2 regions of the Blautia fusiformis genome follow, and region 1 is predicted to be linked to the other one. Evidence: predicted binding sites of a transcription regulator. Region 1 holds the regulator's gene; the other holds the start of a gene.
The links. Region 1 encodes HrcA, which represses chaperone genes, less so after heat shock. Its sites were predicted from a motif close to TGTTAGCACTCNNNNNNNNNGAGTGCTAACA; they were not measured.

Region 1 (7,756 bases):
TGCGTTGAGTACCTTTCAGAATGCAGGCGTGTATGGAAAAGATAAGATCCATATGGCACCATTTCCGGAATTTGATGAGAAGGTGACCAATATCGCAACCTGGCAGTATGTACTGAATAAAAATTCTGATCATAAAGAAGCAGCTCTGAAGTTCCTTCAGTATGTATCAGGATATGAGGCCAGTAAAAATTACGGACAGCTGACAAAAATGTGTCCGGCAAGACTGGATGTGATCGAGGATAAGAATTTTGATCTGGATGGCATTGAAATGATCCGGCAATATCTGAAAGATTATAAGCTGAAGGCAAGACCACTGTGCACCGATTCCATAGAAGCTGTTTCGGCTATGGGTACGGAATTTCAGAAATACGTGCTGGGACAGAAAACAGAAGCGGAATTTTTTGCCGGGGCACAGAACTGCATAGACAAGTATTACAAAAAAGCATCGTACTGATGCTTTTTTTGTTTTGAAAAAATAAGAACTTTTTTTCAAAACATATTGACAAATATTTTACATGGTGATATCTTAAAGACTGTAGATGTTAGCACTCCACTAAAATGAGTGCTAACAGATATAAAAAAGAATCAACATCCGTCAGGAAAGAATAAAAGGAAAGGAGATGGCTTCATGGAAGAGGTGTTGAATGAGCGCAAGCAAAAAATCTTAAAAGCAATCATCAAGACCTATATGGAGACCGGAGAACCGGTTGGCTCCAGGACCATTTCCAAGTATGCGGATCTCAATGTAAGTTCCGCAACGATCCGAAATGAAATGTCAGACCTGACAGATATGGGCTATATCGTCCAGCCTCATACCTCAGCAGGAAGGATTCCTTCAGATAAGGGCTACAGACTTTACGTCAATGAGCTGATGAAGGAGAAGGAAGCAGAGGTTGCAGAGCTGCGAGATCTGATCATTGAGAAGACAGATAAGATGGATAAGGTGCTTAAGAAGGTTGCGAAGGTTCTTGCTTCCAATACCAATTATGCTACCATGGTTTCCGTTCCGCAGTACAGCGGCAACAAGATCAAGTTCATCCAGCTGTCGAGAATGAGCGAGCTTCAGCTTGTGGCAGTGGTTGTCAGTGACAACAACACAGTCCGGAACCAGATCATCAATCTGGACGAGGAAATGGACGACCAGACGATCCTGAAACTGAATCTTCTTCTTAACACCAATCTCAATGGGATCCCGATCCAGGATATCAACCTTGGGATGATCGCCAGACTGAAGGAACAGGCAGGCAGCCACAGTGGTGTGGTGGCAACAGTTCTGGATGCAGTGGCAGCCACCATTCATGTGGAAGAGGAAGATATGGAGATCTATACTTCAGGTGCAACCAACATCTTCAAGTATCCGGAGCTTGCCGATAAAGAAAAGGCAACGGAGCTGATCTCCGCATTTGAGGAAAAGCATGAACTTGCCGATCTTGTAAAAGAACAGATGTCAGATGGAGAGAATACAGGAATCCAGGTTTATATCGGTGATGAGATGCCGATCCAGACCATGAAGGACTGCAGCATTGTAACTGCCAGATATGAACTGGGAGACGGAATGTACGGAACCATCGGGATCATCGGTCCCAAACGAATGGATTATGAGAATGTAGTGGACAGTCTGAAAGAGCTTAAGAATCATCTGGATGACGTTTTGAAAAAGAAGAAAACTTAGAAAGGCGGTAGAAAAAAAGTGTCGGAGGAAACAAAGAAAACATCCGAAGAGCAGGAAACGGAGAAGGAAATCCCCGTAACTGATGGAGATCAGGAAGAAAAAAGCCTGACACCGGAGGGAGAAGATCTGCCGGAGGAAGAAAACAATACTCCAGGCGAAGAAGCTGCCTCAGAGGATAAAAAAGAAGAAAAATCAAAAACTTCCTTCTTCGGAAAGAAGAAAAAAGATAAATCTGAGCAGAAGGTGGAGGAACTTACCGATCGCCTGAAGCGTACCATGGCTGAATTTGATAATTTCCGTAAAAGAACGGAAAAAGAAAAATCCAGCATGTACATCATCGGAGCAAAAGAGATCGTTGAAAAGATCCTGCCGGTTGTGGATAACTTCGAAAGAGGTCTTGCACAGGCACAGGAAGGCGATGCTTTTGCAGATGGAATGAAAATGATCTACAAGCAGCTTACCACAACACTGGATGAGCTTGGTGTGAAGCCGATCGAAGCAGTGGGAAAGGAATTCAACCCGGATTTCCACAATGCAGTGATGCATGTGGAGGATGAAGAGGTTGGAGAGAACATCGTGGTGGAAGAATTCCAGAAGGGTTACACGTACAAGGATTTCGTAGTACGCCACAGTATGGTAAAGGTTGCGAACTAACTGACAACAAACTTTATTTTAACAGATACAGACTAAAACAGGAGGAAAAAATCATGGGAAAGATTATTGGTATTGACTTAGGTACAACAAACAGCTGTGTAGCCGTAATGGAAGGTGGACAGCCAACAGTTATCGCAAATACAGAAGGCGCAAGAACAACACCATCCGTTGTAGCATTCACAAAAACAGGAGAGCGTCTGGTAGGTGAGCCTGCAAAACGTCAGGCAGTTACAAACGCAGACAGAACAATCTCCTCAATCAAAAGAGAAATGGGTACCGATTACCGTGTAACCATCGATGAGAAGAAATACTCTCCACAGGAGATCTCCGCAATGATCCTTCAGAAACTGAAAAAGGATGCAGAGGCTTATCTTGGTGAGAAAGTAACAGAGGCAGTTATCACAGTTCCGGCTTACTTCAACGATGCTCAGCGTCAGGCTACCAAAGATGCAGGTAAGATCGCAGGTCTTGATGTAAAACGTATCATCAACGAGCCTACAGCAGCAGCTCTTGCATATGGTCTTGACAATGAGAAAGAGCAGAAGATCATGGTATACGACCTTGGCGGCGGTACATTCGATGTATCTGTGATCGAGATCGGTGATGGTGTTATCGAGGTTCTTTCTACAGCTGGTAACAACCGTCTTGGTGGAGATGACTTTGATAAGAAGGTCACAGATTACATGCTTTCCGAGTTCAAGAGAACAGAGGGCGTAGACTTAAGCAATGACAAGATGGCTCTTCAGAGACTGAAAGAGGCAGCTGAGAAGGCTAAGAAAGAGCTTTCTTCTGCAACAACAACAAACATCAACCTTCCGTTCATCACAGCTACAGCTGAAGGACCGAAGCATTTCGATATGAATCTTACAAGAGCTAAATTCGATGAGCTGACACATGATCTTGTAGAGCTGACAGCTGAGCCGGTTCGCCGTGCACTGTCTGATGCAGGTATCACAGCTTCCGAGCTTGGCCAGGTACTTCTGGTTGGTGGTTCTTCCCGTATCCCTGCAGTACAGGATAAGGTAAGACAGCTGACAGGCAAAGAGCCGAGCAAAAACCTGAACCCGGATGAGTGTGTTGCACTTGGTGCTTCCGTACAGGGTGGTAAACTTGCAGGTGATGCAGGTGCCGGTGATATCCTTCTTCTGGATGTTACTCCGCTGTCTCTGTCCATCGAGACAATGGGTGGTATCGCAACTCGTCTGATCGAGAGAAATACTACAATTCCTACAAAGAAGAGCCAGATCTTCTCCACAGCAGCAGATAACCAGACAGCTGTAGATATCAACGTTGTACAGGGTGAGCGTCAGTTCGCAAAAGACAACAAATCCCTCGGCCAGTTCCGTCTGGATGGAATCCCGCCAGCACGTCGTGGTGTTCCGCAGATCGAGGTAACATTTGACATTGATGCTAACGGTATCGTTAACGTATCCGCTAAGGATCTTGGAACAGGTAAGGAGCAGCACATCACAATCACAGCTGGTTCTAACATGTCCGATTCCGATATCGACAAAGCTGTCAAAGAAGCAGCTGAATTCGAGGCTCAGGATAAGAAACGTAAAGAGGCGATCGACACAAGGAACAATGCAGACTCCATGGTATTCCAGGTTGAGAATGCACTGAAGGAAGCAGGCGACAAGCTTGATGCAAACGATAAAGCAAGTGTTGAGGCAGACCTCAATGCACTGAAGGATCTTCTTGCACAGACAGCAAATGCTCAGGAGCTTACCGATTCTCAGGTTGCAGACATCAAGGCTGCACAGGAGAAGATGATGGAGAGCGCTCAGAAGCTGTTTTCCAAGATGTATGAGCAGACTCAGGGAGCTCAGGGTCAGGCTGGTCCTGGACCGGATATGGGCAACATGGGCGGAAACGCTGGTGCCCAGGGCGGAAATGAAGCAGGATACGGCGATGATGTTGTAGATGCTGATTACAAGGAAGTCTAAGACAAGTAGGAAACAATTACAATGGCTGATAAAAGAGATTATTATGAAGTCTTAGGTGTGGATAAAAACGCCGATGACGCAACATTAAAAAAAGCATATCGTAAGCTGGCCAAGAAATATCACCCGGATGTAAATCCGGGTGATAAAGAGGCTGAGGCGAAATTCAAAGAAGCGACAGAGGCTTACTCCGTTTTAAGTGATGCCGACAAGAGAAGACAGTATGATCAGTTTGGTCATGCGGCATTCGAAAACGGCGGTGGAGGCGGAGCTGGCGGCTTTGGCGGATTTGACTTCAACGGTGCAGATATGGGAGACATCTTCGGAGATATCTTCGGAGACCTTTTCGGCGGCGGAGGCAGAACCAGACGGGCCAACAACGGACCGATGAAGGGCGCCAACCTTCGTGCACGTGTGAACATTACTTTTGAGGAAGCGGTTTTCGGATGCGAGAAAGAACTGGAGATCGTTCTGAAGGATGAATGTACTACATGTCACGGAACCGGTGCGAAACCTGGAACATCACCGGTCACATGTCCGAAATGTAAAGGCCAGGGTCAGATCGTTTACACCCAGCAGTCCATGTTTGGCATGGTGCGTAATGTTCAGACCTGTCCGGACTGTAATGGAACCGGTAAGGTGATCAAGGACAAATGCAGTGCCTGCCGTGGAACAGGATATACCTCTTCCAGAAAGAAGATCCAGGTGTCTGTACCGGCCGGTATTGATAATGGTCAGTGTATCCGTATCCGCGAAAAAGGCGAACCGGGAACCAACGGCGGACCGAGAGGTGATCTGCTGGTGGAGGTAAATGTAGCCCGTCATCCGATCTTCCAGAGACAGGATATGAATATCTTTTCAACAGCTCCGATCACATTTGCACAGGCTGCACTTGGCGGGGAGATGCGTATCAATACGGTAGACGGTGAGGTTGCCTATGAGGTGAAGCCGGGAACACAGACTGATACAAGAATTCGTCTGAAGGGCAAAGGTGTTCCGTCATTACGTAACAAGAATGTTCGTGGTGATCACTATGTAACCCTGGTAGTCCAGACTCCGACAAATCTCAATGAGGAAGCAAAGAAAGCTCTGGAAGCTTTTGATGCGGCATGTGGAAACCGTCCGTCAGAGGACAGCACATCCGAGACTTCCGAAAAAACTGAAAAGAAGAAAAAAGGTTTCCGTGAGAAAGTTAAGGAAATGTTCGAGGAATAAATAAAGTGAAAACAGGAAAGAGGCACAAAATGCCTCTTTCTTTTTTTTCTGTATTCGTGTATATTAAAAGAAGTGCCCGTTTTCGGGACAATAGAAAACAGGCGACAGACAGGAACGAAAATCCGTAAATGTGTATACAGCATAAGGAGATATAGAAATATGAAATGGAACCGTTTTACACTTAAGACAAAAACAGAGGCAGAGGATATTGTGATCTGTACACTTGCCGAGGTGGGAATTGAAGGTGTGGAGATCCAGGACAAGCAGCCGCTGACTGATGAGGACAAGGCACAGATGTTTGTGGATATCATGCCGGAAGGACCTGCAGATGACGGGATCGCATATCTGAACTTCTATCTGGAAGAGGATGCGGATACCGAGGCGATCCTGAAAGATGTGAAAGCTGCACTTGAGGATCTGAGAAGCTTTGTGGATATCGGAGAGGCAACCATCACAGAATCCCAGACAGAGGACAAAGACTGGATCAATAACTGGAAACAGTACTTCCATCAGTTCTATGTAGACGACATTCTGATCGTACCGTCTTGGGAAGAAGTGAAGGCAGAAGATGAAGACAAGATGATCCTTCACATTGATCCGGGAACTGCCTTTGGTACAGGAATGCATGAGACTACCCAGCTGGTGATCCGTCAGCTGAAGAAATTTGTGAAGCCGGGAATGGAGATCCTTGATGTGGGAACCGGAAGTGGAATCCTGGGAATCGTTGCACTGAAGCTTGGTGCAGGCCATGTGGTTGGTACAGACCTTGATCCCTGTGCAGTTCCGGCAGTGTCTGAGAACAGGGAAGCCAACCAGATCGAGGAGAAGTCCTTTGACATGATGATCGGAAACATCATTGATGACAAAGAAGTTCAGGATCAGGTCGGATATGAGAAATATGATATCGTAACTGCAAATATCCTGGCAGATGTTCTGGTACCGCTGACTCCGGTGATCGTTGCACAGATGAAAAAAGGCGCTTACTACATTACATCAGGCATCCTGGATGTAAAGGAGGATGTCGTAGTGAAGGCTGTAAAAGACGCCGGACTGACTCTTGTTGAGGTGACTCATCAGGGCGAGTGGGTATCTGTGACAGCAAGAAAGGACTGATCTCATGCAGCGATTTTTTGTGGAACCTCATCAGATCGACAGGGACAGACATGAGATCCGTATCACAGGAAATGATGTCAATCATATCGTGAATGTACTCCGCATGAAAAAAGACGAGGAGCTCTGGATCAGCGATAAGGAAAAAGAATATCACTGTGTGATCGAAAACACGGGTGAGGATGAAGTCCTGCTTCATATCCTCTATGCACAGGAGCCGGATTATGAGCTGAAGAACCGTATTTATCTCTTTCAGAGTCTACCGAAAGCTGATAAGATGGAGCTGATCATCCAGAAGGCAGTAGAGCTTGGAGCATATTCCATAGTTCCTGTTTCAACAAGGCGCTGCGTGGTAAAACTGGATAACAAAAAAGCAGAAAAAAAAGTATTCCGCTGGCAGCAGATCGCAGAAAGTGCGGCAAAACAATCCAAACGTATGCTGGTGCCGGAGGTACATTCCGTGATGAGCTTTAAAGAAGCTCTTGCCTATGCAGAGGAACTGGACATTCTGCTGATCCCTTATGAGCTTGCAAAGGGAATGAAAGAGACAAAGGAGCTGATCCGGTCGATCGAACCGGGAAAAAGCATAGGTGTCTTTATTGGCCCTGAGGGTGGATTCGAAGAGCAGGAAGTGGCAGATGCCATGGAAGCCGGTGCGAAACCCATCACCCTGGGACACCGGATCTTACGGACAGAAACCGCGGGACTCGCAGTACTTTCTGTTCTGATGTTTCAACTGGAGGATGAATAGATTATGGAAGCATATTTTGACAATTCCGCGACAACGAGATGCTTCGACGAAGTAAAGGATATTGTCTGCAAAACCATGACAGAAGATTTCGGAAATCCTTCTGCCATGCATAAAAAAGGAGTGGAAGCGGAGAATTATGTTCGCAGAAGTGCCCAGACCCTTGCAAAATTACTGAAAGTGAATGAAAAAGAGATTCTTTTTACCTCGGGTGGAACAGAGTCGGATAACCTTGCCATCATCGGTGGTGTGGAAGCCAATAAGCGTATGGGAAATCATATCATCACAACTGCAGTAGAGCATGCAGCAGTGGCCCAGCCTTTTGCTTATCTGAAGGAACAGGGGTATGAGGTGACCATTCTTCCTGTTGATCATCACGGCGTTGTAAAGCTTGATGCACTGGAAGCGGCTCTT
Region 2 (7,756 bases), on a different contig from region 1:
TATAAATCTCACCACGTTTTGTCTCATCTGCAGTGCTGTTGCCATCTTCCCACAATGCATCCAGATCTGTATCCTTGATCCTGGAATAGTTGGAACGGCTGTCGGAAGAACTCATGTCTGCGTAAAGGCTCGGCTCTTCTCCCAGAGTATAGAAGCTCAGTACCAGATCATAATCTGTGCACTCCGGATCCTTTGTCTTATTCTTGAAGGTAGACTCATCTGTAGGAAGAAGATTGATGGTGATTCCTACATTTGCAAGGGCAGACTGTACATACAGAGCCTCACTCTCCATTGTCTTATCTGTGGAGATATACATCAGGTTCAGAGAAAGATTTGTCTTTCCTGCTTCGGAAAGGAGCTCCTGTGCTTTAGCCGGATCATTGTCGTAGGTGTTGTCCGGTTTTGTATAGTAGAGTGTATCCGGTGTAAAAATAGAATCCGCAGGCTCTGCATAGTCCTCGGAAATGAAAGCAAACTGGCAGAACTCCTCTTTATTCAGTGCGTATGCGATTGCCTGACGTACCTTTACATCCTGAAGATCTTTGTTCAGCTCATTCATGAACATGGCGTTGACACGTCCGGAATTATAGGTATTGATGTTTACGTTATCGTAAGCACTGACGGTATCGTAATCATCTGCACTGATCAGACGTGCATCCAGATCTCCGCTTGCAAGTGCCGCATTGGCGGAACTGGAATCCTTTACGATCTTGAAGGTGATGGAATCCAGATTTACATCATCAAAATAGTCGTCGAATTTTGTTACTTTATAATACTCTCCGGATTTGTATTCCTCGAACTTAAAAGGACCATTTCCCACCGGTTCATTGTTGAGATCACTTTCTCCGATATTCTCCACGCCGTCATAAATATGCTTCGGAATACAGTAAACCTGGCTCAGTCCGCCAAGAAAGCCTGCGGAAGATGATCCAAGGGAAAGCTTGACTGTAAGGTCATCAACCTTCTCTGCCTCTACCGCCTTATCATTAACGTATCCGTAAGAAGAGTACGGAACATTCTGCTTCTCATCTACCAGCACCTGCATGGTAAATACCACATCATCGGCTGTGATCGGCTGACCGTCATGCCATTTCAGTCCGTCTTTCAGCTTCAGTGTGAATTCGCTGGCATCATCATTGGCTGTTACACTTTCGCAAAGTCCGTTTCCGTAATACATCTCTCCGTTCACGATCTCAAAAAACGGGCTGTACAGTGCCTGCATCATATCGAAGCTTGTCTGATCCACAACATAAAGCGGATTGATGTTCTGCGGATCTGCTGTTTCTGCAATGGTAATATTTCCACCTTCCGCCTTGGTTCCTTCTGTTTCTGCTGCAAAAACAGTCATTCCTGACATAACAGTTGTTCCTGCCACTGCAGCTGCCAGAAGCGCTGCCAGTACTTTTTTTCTCATTTCCTGTTCCTCCTGTGTTTCAGTGAGTATTCCTCTTTTCCTACCAGTTTAATATGATATATGCAAGATAATACTATACCATATTACCTTTGTCAAGCTGTCCCTGGCTCTTCAGAGATTTTTTTACTGCATTTCGCTAAAGCTTGTATTTATTCTACATACAGATCACACAGGCGTCAAGATAAATTTTCTGTATCTTGCCTCTGATCTATATATATTTCCTTAATTCGTCATATTTTTGATCCAATGTCCGTAATTGCACTTCAAAAATGCAGGCACGCATTTAAAGATCTGATCTGCATTCAGGCAGCATACCACTATTGCCGGGGATGCATTGACCACAAATGCCATAAACATGGACAGGGGAATCACGATCCCCCAGGTACTGATCAGATCCACCTTCATGGAATAGGCGATGCTTCCGCTTCCCCGGATAATACCACCGTTTGTCGGCATCTGATAGGACATCCCTACCATTACCACACTTAAAATGATAAGAAAGGTATTGGCCATCTCTCTCGTTTCCGGCGAAAGCTGATACAGGCTCAGCACCGGGATCCGGATAAAGAAAAGAAGGATACCACAGGTGAGTCCCATGACTACAAATAATTTCTGGAGCTTTTTGGAATAAACCTTCGCGAGTTCCAGGTTCCCGGAACCGATGGTTTTTCCCATGGTAACTGATGCAGCGGAAGCGGCTCCCACAGCAGCGGATTTCACCATCAAAAACAGATTGGAGGCTGCACTGTTGGCAGCAATGGCTGCTGCTGTCATATGTCCCAGGATTGCTGTCTGAAGAGCCGTATTCACGCCCCAGAGTCCCTGGAGAACCAGCAATGGACATACTACCTTATAATATTTCCTTCCGAACCTTAGGTCTGAATGCAGATAATCCCGGATACAAATGCCGATCCAACTCTGTTTTTTACGGATATAGATGATCAGAACACAGATCTCCGCAATACGGGCAGTCAGTGTTCCCACAGCAGCTCCTGCGGCTCCCATCCTTGGTGCACCAAAATGTCCGTAGATCAGGATCCAGTTTATGCTGCAGTTGATCACAAGAGTCATTACCGAAAGCCCGAAGGCAACCCCTGCAATTTCCACACAACGCAGTGTAGCAAGCAGGATCTGCGTCACCGCAAAGAAAAAGTAAGTAAACCGGATGATCGCCAGATAGGAACAGCCGGCTTCGATGATCGTCTGGTCTGTTGTAAAAAGCCCCAGCAGCTGTGTTGGAAAAAGGCTGGCTAGGATAAACAGCACAAGGGCAATAAAAAGGCCTGTGCGCATGGCCCAGGCACTGATCTTTCTTACCGGCTCTGTCTCTTTCTTTCCCCAGTACTGACTTCCGAATATGACAAGTCCGTCTCCCAGCGCCATAAGCAGCTGCTGAAAGACGAACTGTACCTGGTTTACGGTGGTCACACCGGATAATGCAGTTTCGCTGAAGGCTCCAAGCATAATGTTGTCAGCAAGATTGACACTTAAGGTCACTACATTCTGCAACACCAACATGGAGCATAATTTCAGAAAATTACGATAAAAATTCTTCATCAGTCTTTTACGATGGCAATGATATCATCTGCGTTGATCACCAGATATTTCTCACCCTCATATTTGATCTCAGTTCCTGTGTATTTTCCGTAGATCACACGGTCACCTGGCTTTACCTGTACCGGTACTTCTTTACCGTCTACGACCTTACCGCCACCTACTGCGATAACCTCTGCCTGCTGGGTTTTCTCCCTGGAGCTGTCCGGAAGCACGATGCCGGATGCGGTCTTGTCTTCTGTCTCAAAATATTTTACGATAACTCTGTCTGCAACTGGTTTTAATGCCATGTTCATTTCCTTCTTTCTGTAATTATTAGCACTCTTAAGCTCCGAGTGCTACTCTTTTCTTATCATACTACATATCCGGAAATTGTCAAGATATTTGCGGATATGTAATGTGATATTATTTATGATAGGGCTCTCCGCTGATGATACGATAACTGCGGTAGATCTGTTCCAGAAGGATCACACGCATCAGCTGATGAGGAAATGTCATCTTCGAAAAGCTTAAAGCATAGTCTGATCTCTTCAGTACTTCTTTTCCAAGGCCGATAGAGCCGCCGATCACAAACTGGATATGGCTGGTCCCACGTATTCCCAGCTCGTTGATCTTCCGTGCGAAGTTCTCAGAGGTCAGCTGTTCGCCTCCGATCTCCAGAGTAATCACAAACGTATCATCCCGGATATATTTGAGAAGACGCTCCCCTTCCTTGTTCCGAATGGCATCTTCTACTGTTTCGCTGGCATTATCCGGTGTTTTTTCGTCCGACACTTCTATGATCTCCAACTTGCAGTAACGCCCGAGGCGCTTGGAATACTCCGCAATGGCATCCCGAAGGTATTTTTCCTTGATCTTCCCTACTGTCAGGATACTTATTTTCATCCGCCGTTCTCCTCCAGATAATTCTCAAATTCTTCTGCTGACATCAAAACCTTCCTTGGCTTGGTTCCTTCCTCCGGACCTACCACTCCTGCGTCACAAAGCTGATCCATGATCCTTGCCGCACGGTTAAATCCGATCTTGAACATACGCTGGAGCATACCGATGGAGGCCTTTTCCTTCTCAATGATAAATTTACCGGCTTCTGTAAAATAGACATCTCTGTCACCGCCGCCGGCTCCTCCCGGGACACCGGCTGTATTGACCTGCTTCTCGATGGAAGTATCATAAACAGCACCCTGATTTTTGTCAGAAACATATTCTACAACTGCACTGACCTCCTCATCCGAAACAAAAGCACCCTGCAGTCTGGCCGGCTTCTGATACCCCTGAGGATAAAACAGCATATCGCCCTTGCCAAGAAGCTTCTCGGCACCGTTCATATCCAGGATCGTCCTGGAATCCACACCGGAAGATACGGAAAATGCGATCCTGGACGGCATATTGGCCTTGATCAGACCTGTGATGACATTGACAGATGGCCTCTGGGTAGCAATGATCAGATGGATACCTGCTGCACGTGCCAGCTGGGCCAGGCGGCAGATTGCATCCTCAACTTCTCCCGGCGCAACCATCATAAGATCCGCAAGCTCATCCACGATGATCACGATCTGCGGCATCTTCTCAGGTGCCTTTTCTCCCTCCGGGACCCGCATATTGGCAACTTTTTTGTTATATTCTCCAAGATTACGTACCCCATATTCCGCAAAAGCATTGTAACGGCTTGTCATCTCGGAAACAGCCCAGTTCAGCGCACCGGCCGCTTTCTTCGGATCTGTGACTACCGGAATGAACAGGTGCGGGATCCCGTTATATACACTGAGTTCCACCACCTTCGGATCGATCATGATCAGACGCACCTCATCCGGTGTAGCCTTATAAAGGATGCTTATGATCAGCGTATTGATGCAGACGGATTTTCCGGAGCCGGTTGCTCCGGCGATAAGAAGATGAGGCATCTTGGCAATATCTGCCACTACCGGTTTTCCGGCAATATCCTTACCTGCTGCAAAGGACAGCTTGGATTTTGCATTTTTAAACTCCTCTGACTGAAGGAGATCCCGCAGCATGACCGGGCTGTTCTCCTTGTTCGGGACCTCGATCCCCACGGCTGCCTTTCCCGGTATCGGTGCTTCGATACGGATATCCGGTGTAGCAAGATTCAGCTTGATATCATCGGAAAGACCAACGATCTTGCTGACCTTCACACCCATTTCCGGCTGCAGTTCATAGCGGGTAACGGTAGGTCCGCAGCTCACATTGGTAACGGTTACATTAACGCCGAAATTATGCAGGGTTTCCTGAAGCTTCTGTGCTGTTTTACGCAGATGTGCATCGGAATCCCCCTGAGATCTGCCATCTCCGCGCTTCAGAAGCTTCAGCGGCGGATACTGATATGGTTTCTTCTCCGGAGCTCCCCCCTGGCTGATCTCATGCTGGATATTTCTGATCCCATGCTCGATCTCTGTCTGAGATGACTTCGGGTTTCTGGAGGGCTGATGGGATGCCTTCTGTCCAGCTTCCGGCTGAGGATCCTCCTTTATCTCAGCGAGAACGGCTGCCTTTCCTGTTTCCCGGGAAGCTTTTGCTGTTGCATCTGTCTTTGCCGGCAGGATCTGCTGCATCTCGGGAATATCCACATCCTCGTAGCCGTCATAGGCATCCTCCTCTTCGGCTTCCTGCATTTCTCTTTCGAAATCCGGCTCCTCCGACTCTTCCCGGGCCGGCTGCGGCTGTGAACGGTGGATCTGGAATTCCAGCGGCCGGGCATGCTCCTCCGGTTTCTCCTCAAGCCCTGGATCCTCTTCTGTCAGCTCTGTATCTGCCGGAAGTACAGCCTTTTGTTCATCAAGAAAAGAAGGAAGATTAAATTCTCCTTCCCGGTTCGCCTTCACCGCAGCCTGTCTTTCCTTCTGCGATCTTCTGGCTTTTTTCTTTTGTTTTTTTGAGATATTTTCCGGATCTTCCTCTGTAAGGGCAAGTTCTTCTTCCTCCAGCTCTTCTTCCAGCCGGCGGATCTTCTCCGCTCTTTTTTCCGCACGGATCTTTCTGCGAAGCTCCTTCTGCTTTTCTCTGTCCGGCTGTCCCTCAAGATAAGCTTCTTTGCCCTCTCGTGCTGCATCTGTAAAAAAGTCCAGGATCTTATTCATAAATCCGAAGAAGGATCTCTGTGTTATGATGATGAGAGATACAAGAAGCACCAGAACGATGATCACAGTTCCGCCCACAACACCAAAAGCGGATGCTGTGGAAATACATACCGCACCACCGAATACTCCACCGCCGGTACGGTATTCCGAACTCAGTGAATAATAATCCGAAAACGTGGTACTTGGCGTATAGCCCTCTGTGATCAGCTGAAGAAAGCCGCAGAGGAACACAAAAAATACCACGCCTGCCAGTACCTTTTTGTAGGCAAGGCGGTTGGTATTGTTCACGATCAGGAACGTAACTCCGGCAAAAAGCAGGATCGGGAAAATATATGCACAAAGTCCCATGATGCCAAAACATACGGCACTGATGGCATTTCCTACGATCCCTCCCATACCAAATGCACTGATCATCAGGATCAGACAGGCCGCAAACATCACAAGGATCAGGATCTCTGTCTGAAAGCGGTTACCGACAGGCTGCTGCTTCGCCGCAGGTTTTCTTTTTCTTTTTTTTGTCGTTTTTGAAGCTGCCATTGTCAGACTCCTCCCAGTTGATATCAAATATAATTCGCTGCCAGAATAAGGATTCCGGCTGCAAAAGAATAAAATGCAAAATAACGCAGTCTGACCTGATTCGAAAGCTTAAGCATAAAACGGATCACCAGATAGCCGGTGATCCCGGCCACGATCATTCCAAGAACATAAATAAATCCCTGGCCAACAGTCATATGAACAGAAGTGAACTCTCCCATCTCCATAAAAAAAGCTCCCACCACAGCCGGAATGCTCATCAGCAGCGAATATTTCACTGCAAACTTCCGTCCGAGACCGCAGAAAAGTCCTGCACTCATGGTAAGTCCAAGCCTGGAAAGGCCCGGAAACACAGAAAGGCCCTGGCAGATACCCATCCACATAGCATCTCCGAAGCTGGTTTCTTTTGTTCCCTTGCTGCCATTGACATTACTGTAGTCCACAACAAGGAGGATCACACCTGTAAGAAGGATTCCGATCCCGGAAAACATGTGTGAGGATGCGCTTCGCACAACAAGTCGTTTGCACTGATATCCGATCAGGACTGTAGGAATAGTAGATACCATGATCAGGGCAGTAAGCTTCCGGTAAGTTCCGCTTATGATCTTTGCGTAGGTAAGCTCTTTCCCAGTCCTACGGTTATAGAGAAAAATATTGGCATTTCCGATCAGATCCAGTATCATTCCGATCAGCTCGATCCCGATCTTCTTGATGTCCTTCAGAAAAACAAGGATCAGAGCTATCATAGTTCCCAGATGGAGCATCACTTCAAAAAGCACACCGGAGCCTCTGGTACCGCCCAAAAGATCCTGCACTCCACAGAGATGTCCGAAGCTGCTCACCGGCAGAAATTCGGTGATTCCCTGAATGATTCCCAATATAATCGCATGTATCACTGACATAATGATATTTCCTTTTCTTAAATTTTTTCCAACACATTATAGCATAACTGAGTAAAACTTACAATCTTCACTTGGCAAAAGTTTCAAACAAATGTTCTTTTTTGATCTGCAAGAAAAAAAATCCTCCGGCTGCATCAGAAAACACAGTCGGAGGATCTGTTTATAAACAGACTTTCTGCTTATTTATTTTTCAGATATTCGTCGATACCTTTTGCACCAGCTTTACCTGCACCCATGGCAAGGATTACGGTAGCTGCACC

Region 2: the regulator HrcA is predicted to act here: its motif matches at 3,282-3,312, upstream of groES (co-chaperone GroES).

What each region holds. Positions count from the first base shown of each region.
Region 1 is NZ_JAJEPT010000001.1:306,327-314,082, forward strand. It holds gene LKD46_RS01505 (ABC transporter substrate-binding protein) at 1-454, shown strand, start outside; gene hrcA (heat-inducible transcriptional repressor HrcA) at 629-1,672, shown strand; gene grpE (nucleotide exchange factor GrpE) at 1,691-2,326, shown strand; gene dnaK (molecular chaperone DnaK) at 2,380-4,272, shown strand; gene dnaJ (molecular chaperone DnaJ) at 4,294-5,484, shown strand; gene prmA (50S ribosomal protein L11 methyltransferase) at 5,644-6,597, shown strand; gene LKD46_RS01535 (16S rRNA (uracil(1498)-N(3))-methyltransferase) at 6,602-7,345, shown strand; gene LKD46_RS01540 (cysteine desulfurase family protein) at 7,349-7,756, shown strand, end outside.
Region 2 is NZ_JAJEPT010000007.1:89,783-97,538, reverse strand. It holds gene LKD46_RS07980 (ABC transporter substrate-binding protein) at 1-1,414, opposite strand, end outside; gene LKD46_RS07975 (MATE family efflux transporter) at 1,637-2,971, opposite strand; gene groES (co-chaperone GroES) at 2,971-3,258, opposite strand; gene rlmH (23S rRNA (pseudouridine(1915)-N(3))-methyltransferase RlmH) at 3,374-3,853, opposite strand; gene LKD46_RS07960 (FtsK/SpoIIIE family DNA translocase) at 3,850-6,597, opposite strand; gene LKD46_RS07955 (undecaprenyl-diphosphate phosphatase) at 6,621-7,496, opposite strand; gene gltA (NADPH-dependent glutamate synthase) at 7,676-7,756, opposite strand, start outside.